Regions from separate parts of the Proteus sp. MB838 genome, predicted to be linked through region 2. Evidence: predicted binding sites of a transcription regulator. Region 2 holds the regulator's gene; the other holds the start of a gene.

Region 1 (3,439 bases), on a different contig from region 2:
TACTCAATCAATAATGTCATTATAAGGAGTTTGATAATGAAACTATGGGCAAAAATTTCTACCGTATTAGCGGCATTACTTATGGCCATGACTTTATCTGCATGCTCTCCAACGGCAACATCAGAAGGCACTGGGGGATATTTTGATGACTCGGTGATCACCACTAAAGTAAAAACAGCTTTAATTGGTGAGAAAAACCTAAACTCAACACAAATTAGCGTTGAGACATTTAAAGGTAAAGTTCAGTTAAGTGGTTTTGTCTCTTCACAGGCTGATGCAAATCGCGCCATAGAAACCGCACGTAAAGTCACTGGCGTTAAAGGTGTCATTAACTCAATGGTTATCCGTTAAGCTATTTTTTATAAGTCAGTAAGAAAAAAGCCACTTCGGTGGTTTTTTTCTTGTCTCATCTAAAGCAATCCACACTCTTTGGTATGAAGATCAATTTTTGACAAATTCTCTGTTTTACTAAAATAAGCCGTTTGTTTTTTGCGGGTAAATTATCCCCAAAAAACCGTTAAAACTAAAGTTATACTTATCTTTTTTCGATGTTATTTTCACCACACTGGTGACTTTCACTTAAATTTGATGCGACCATCATTTTCTTAATAGTACTATTCAATATCAGTAATAATATTTTTGGCCGATTTAGGCGCTATTTTTTAATTATTATTAGGCAATATCATGGGCAGATAAAACATGCAAATAAAATACATCTATACATTCCCATTTATGCGAGCCAATTAAATGCTCATCGAGAATAGTGATTATTTTTTTAACTAATAAAAAATATAAAGATGCATTTTTAATGCACCATTAAAATATACCTCTATTATTTTAGTTATAATCAGCTAAGCCTTAATACACATAATAGAGGTAATAAAATTTTTTAGTCTAAACACGATAACTGTAGATAAGCAATTATGATTAACACAGATAAAAAAAAAGCGGAGCCACTGCCCCGCTGATACTTAATAGCATATTCTGTTATTGCAAGAATAATTAGAAACGATAACCAACACCGAACATAAACACAAATGGGTCTAAGCGAGTATCCACTTTATAGTGGTTTCCATCGCCATCTTTAAATTTGACATCGGTTTCGATATTCATCCACCAAACAGAAGCGTTCAGCATCCAGTTTTTATCTAGGTTATAGTCTAAACCTGCTTGTGCTGCAAAGCCCCAAGAGTTTTTAAGATCAAGATCATTTAATCCAAGTTTGCCTACCGCTGGATTATTATTGAATTTTTCATCAAAGAAGGTCGTAAAGTTTAGACCAGCACCTAAATAAGGGCGTAATTTATCTTCAGCACCACCAAAGTAATACTGTGCCATTAATGTTGGTGGTAAATGTTTAACTTTAGCAATTTCGCCCACACCAGTTAAAGAAACTTTATGCTCAAAAGGTGTTGCTGCTAATAACTCAACCCCAATATTATCAGTTACCATATAACCAAAGGTTAAACCTAATTGAGTGTTGTTATTAGCATCAAAATGCCCACCTAATATAGTATCTGAACCTGTATTAGGACGAACTGTTGCAGTACCCGCACGGAATAAAAAATCACCCGCTTGATGAGCAAAAGAAATAGACGGTGCAAGTGTTGCAGCCGCTAGAATAAGCGCAGAAAGTTTTTTCATTATTTAACCCATTCCTGTAATAAGTAAAATCTCCGCTAAAATATACCCATTAATAAGTAATTATGATCTAATGCCGATCACAACTTTGGAATTATTTTTGCAGAAAGTGTTATTCCTCTCTTTATTATTTATGATGCTGATTATTTATAATTGATCCACATCAAATTTAGCATTAATACAATATTTTCTTATAATTAAATTTATTGTTTTTAAGAATCATTAAATAAAAGAACCTCATTAAAAGATGATATTTGACAACATCGTTATTTAATTGTTAATTTAATGTTTCATCTGATTTGATTATTTAATTTTCATTCACCAAACGAATGAAAAAAACCTTTCAATAACAATAGCTATAGAAATAACAGAAATGATCCCTTTTTGTTGTCTTAAAAGGTACAATATGTCCCATTGACTTAGTCTATTTGTATAGGAGCAGTTTCATGCCTACCCCGGCACGCACAATCTACCGTGATAGTCTTAACTTTTATAAAAATGAACAACGTAGCATTATCACGCTATCTGCAGTTTTGGCCCTCATTTTAGCTGTCATATATCTATTGGTTGGCCCTAATGCACAAGAATCACAAATAATTAATGACTTTATTATTAATTTTCAAAAAACCAGATTCGCTGATGTCTCACCCGCTGAATTAGAAGCGATGAATAACAGTGTTATTGGGGTATTTCAAAAGGTCTTACTGGTCTATGTTTTTGAGCTTTTTCAGCAAAGTATTCTGGTTTTAGTGATTTTAATGTTGGCAATGGCACTTTCTGCCGGTCATAACGTGACATTGAACCAAACGTTTAATGCCAGCTTACCCCGTTTACCGAAGATGTTTCTGCTAATTTTGCTCTGCTCTATTTTAATTAGTGCAGGCTTTATGTTGATTATCCCTGGTATCATTTTATTAGTGGGATTTGCACTAGCGCCAGTCGTACTGGTACGCCAACAATCTATTGGTAGCGCAATACGTCTAGGCTGGAAAATGGGCTTTGGTGAATCAGGGGCGCTGATCCCTGCCTTAGGAATTTGGATTTTATTACAATTTGGGATTGGCTTCTTAAGCAATATTACGGGGGAATTGCCTAACATGATCCACAAATTTTTATATTATTTTTTAAAGAATATTACGTCTGCATGGATGATTATTTATCTATTCCGTCTGTTTATGCTGACTGAAAATAAATATATCACCAAGTAACCCCCTCGCAGCAAACAATGCCGTGCTAATGTGATTAATAGATTAGCACGGCATTGTTATTAACATAATCATTTAAAAATAATCAATTAACCTTACACACCTATCCAGCCACTAAACCCCATGTTATTCATTCTATCCCCTCGTTTCCGTATCCTTGATGAAAGTGGCTTGGTTATCTTCAGCAAACGGCACTTGTTGTTGCTGTTTGTGTTTTTCTTTTATTTGTTGTCGACTTTGATATAAACGAATAACAAAATAGAGATCGGGGGCAATAATTAAATCATCATCATTGATAGTGATCTTGTTACGTGCAATCCAACGATTTAATTCTGTTCTGCGCCCAGCCAATACCAATTTAACGCCTTTGATCCTAAGCTCTCTAATTAGCTCATCAATAACAGCAAAAACACTCACATCGTCATAAGTAAAACTTACGGTAGCATCAACCGCTAACCATGCAGGACGTTGTGGCGCGCTGTCCACTAGCTGTAGTACCCGCTTTTTAAAATAGCCAACATTGAAATAGGTTAAGGGGGAATTAAAACGATACATCATCAATCCTGATATCGATTCAATGCCGTTACCTTGGT
Region 2 (3,439 bases):
CTATTGTTAACCTTGAATGGATACAAAAATTAATTAGAGACACCACAGAGCGCGGGCACTCTCAAGAAGCGGTGAGAGATTCTGTGGTACGTTCGATGGATGATTATATCAGTTACATCATTCCACAGTTTTCTCGTACTCATATCAATTTCCAACGCGTTCCTACGGTGGATACCTCTAATCCCTTCTCAGCTAAAGCTATTCCAACACTGGATGAAAGTTTTATTGTTATTCGCTTTCGTGGCTTAACCGATATCGATTTCCCTTATCTATTGGCAATGTTGCATGGTTCATTTATGTCGACTATCAATACTATTGTTGTTCCAGGAGGGAAATTAGGCTTAGCGATGGAATTAATCATGGCACCACTGGTGAAGAAATTATTGAATGGTGAAAAAATTAGCTAAAATAGATATGTTATTTTTGACGAAAATAATATCCCCGTATTTTAGGGATATTATTTTATATATTAAAATTTATTTTAAAATATCAAATTTATTCAGGATCTTTAATTTCAAAAGAGTGCGTAATATTGGCCGCTTTTCCTAACATTAAAGAAACAGAGCAATATTTTTCTGCTGATAATTGTACAGCTCGCTCAACAATTTTATCTGTCAACGCTTTGCCGGAAACAATGAAATGTAAATTAATATCAGTAAATAAACGAGGTGCCTCTTCACGACGCTTTGATGTTAATTTTACCTCACATTCAATGACTTGGTGGCGACCTTTACGTAAGATACTCACCACATCAATAGCACTACAACCACCCGCAGCAATTAATACCATTTCCATCGGACTAGGCACTTTATCACCTGAATTACCATCCATCATAACTTGATGGCCGGAAGATGATTCGCCAACAAAAGATAAATCTTCAACCCATTTAACACGTGCTTCCATTTTATTTTTCCCCTAAATACAACTAAGACTAAAAGAGTACATTCTCATAATTCAACTAGCAATTAGCAAATAGGTTTATTATGCTGACTGCGTAAAACGAGACTTAATGCGTTAACTGTGTTAAAAACAATATCTGCTTGATGATAGTGGTTAAGATCAATGCATTATTTTCTCATTTATTATAATCTATTCCTTATTAACTTTCCGAATTCTCAGGAAGTTAATCGGTAAAGATAGGATTTTAAGCACGCTGTATCAAAAGGGTGTCAATCCGTTTTGAAAGGCTGCATTAACGTACAGAGGATAACGCGAATGGTTCTCGGCAAGCCGCAAACAGACCCGACTCTTAAATGGTTTTTGTCACACTGCCATATTCACAAATATCCATCCAAGAGCACGCTGATCCACCAAGGTGAAAAAGCGGAAACACTTTATTATATTGTTAAAGGTTCCGTGGCTGTTCTTATTAAAGATGAAGAAGGAAAAGAGATGATCCTTTCCTACCTAAACCAAGGTGACTTCATCGGTGAACTTGGATTATTTGAAGAAGATCAAGAACGTAGTGCATGGGTTAGAGCAAAAACAGCCTGTGAAGTAGCAGAAATTTCCTATAAAAAATTCCGCCAATTAATTCAGGTCAATCCTGACATTCTGATGCGCCTTTCCGCTCAAATGGCGAATAGATTACAAACCACATCAGAAAAAGTAGGTAACCTTGCTTTCCTTGATGTAACAGGTCGTATTGCACAAACTTTATTAAATTTAGCTAAACAACCTGATGCAATGACGCATCCTGATGGCATGCAAATTAAAATTACACGTCAGGAAATCGGTCAAATTGTAGGTTGTTCACGTGAAACTGTAGGCCGTATTTTAAAAATGCTGGAAGATCAAAACCTCATTTCAGCACACGGTAAAACTATCGTTGTTTACGGTACTCGTTAAGTTGCATTGAAAACAGCCCATTTAACTGATGGACAGTGATTATTTTGTATGAAGCCCCATCGCAATGATGGGGTTTTACATTTGAATTCACTCTGCTTTTACAAACTCATCAAGCGCTTTTCGTAACGCATTCATGCCCTCTTGTAACTCTTCGAGGGTAATAATCAACGCTGGCGTAAAGCGTATTACATCAGCCCCGGCATTTAACATCATTAAGCCATGCTTAGAGGCCAGTGCAAGTAACTCTTTTGCTTTACCTGCATACAGTGGTGCTAACTGCGCGCCAATTAATAAGCCTTGTCCACGAATTTGAGAAAACACAGCATAAGTTTGGTTTATCGCCTGCAATTCATCCACTATCCAACGATGACGCTCACTGACACCTTCTAATACCGCCTGAGTGTTGATTAAATCAAAAGCAGCATTGCCTACTGCACAGGCTAATGGGTTCCCCCCATAAGTCGTACCATGTGTTCCTACCCCCATTACCGAAGCGATATCCTCGGTGGTTAACATCGCACTGAGAGGAAAACCACTACCTAATGCTTTGGCACTGGTAATAATATCGGGCTGTATATCATAGTGCATATAAGCAAATAGTTTGCCGGTTCGCCCCATACCCGTTTGTACTTCATCAAGAATTAATAGCGCTTGATGCTTATCACATAGTGTACGTAAGCCATGCATAAACTCCGCTGTCGCCGGTGTCACTCCGCCCTCACCTTGGATAGGCTCCAGTATTACGGCACAAGTATGAGAGTCAATCACGGCTTTTACAGCATCAAGAGAGTTAAAAGGGACATGTATAATATCCGCAGGTTTAGGACCAAAACCATCCGCATATTTAGGTTGTCCCCCAACAGAGACTGTAAAAAATGTTCTACCATGAAAGGCGTGGTGGAAGGCAATTATCTTCGTTTTATAAGGATTATGACGGGTAATAGCGTAATGTCGTGCTAATTTAAGTGCGGCTTCATTCGCTTCTGCCCCAGAATTGGCAAAAAAGACACGCTCAGCAAAAGTATGTTGGATTAATTTCTGAGCTAAACATAATGCTGGCTCATTAGTAAACACATTACTTACATGCCAAAGCTTCTCACTTTGCTCTTGCAGTGCTTTATTCAATAGTGGATGCGCATGCCCAAGCGCTAGAACAGCAATACCACCAGCAAAATCAATATAGGATTTTCCCTGTTGATCCCAAACACGGCTACCTTGCCCTTTAACAGGAATAAAATCTGCTGGTGAATAAATTGGCAACATTACCTGATCGTAAGTTGCCCTATTAATACGTTGATTTATCATTACCCCACCTGACCGACATTTAGCTATACAATGAAAATATAATCACTAAATATGAATAAAAAATCAAATAAGGTTTGATATAAAAGTGGATAATGACGCTAAATTTTCATTATCCAATTAATATTTAAGAAAATTATTTAATAACTCATGCCCTTGTTCACTCAGAATACTTTCAGGATGAAATTGCACACCTTCAATGGGTAAAGTACGATGACGTATCCCCATAATTTCATCAACATTCCCGTCATGTTGGCTCCATGCTGTAACCTCAAAAGGGACAGGCAAG

The links. The regulator CRP, encoded in region 2, controls carbon source genes, mostly activating them, when cyclic AMP is high. The targets are predictions, from matches to a motif close to ATGTGANNNNNNTCACAT.
Region 1: ompW (outer membrane protein OmpW) is a predicted target of CRP. The motif match lies at 1,793-1,810, and genes of this name have one in related genera.

The regions. Positions count from the first base shown of each region.
Region 1 is NZ_BAABMO010000002.1:39,193-42,631, reverse strand. Features, by position in the region: gene ACYUCW_RS01080 (BON domain-containing protein) at 37-351, shown strand; gene ompW (outer membrane protein OmpW) at 1,003-1,644, opposite strand; gene ACYUCW_RS01070 (YciC family protein) at 2,088-2,849, shown strand; gene ACYUCW_RS01065 (SulP family inorganic anion transporter) at 2,982-3,439, opposite strand, start outside.
Region 2 is NZ_BAABMO010000024.1:25,620-29,058, forward strand. Features, by position in the region: gene ACYUCW_RS11620 (phosphoribulokinase) at 1-407, shown strand, start outside; gene ACYUCW_RS11625 (OsmC family protein) at 496-903, opposite strand; gene crp (cAMP-activated global transcriptional regulator CRP) at 1,216-1,848, shown strand; gene ACYUCW_RS11635 (aspartate aminotransferase family protein) at 1,936-3,153, opposite strand; gene ACYUCW_RS11640 (aminodeoxychorismate synthase component II) at 3,271-3,439, opposite strand, start outside.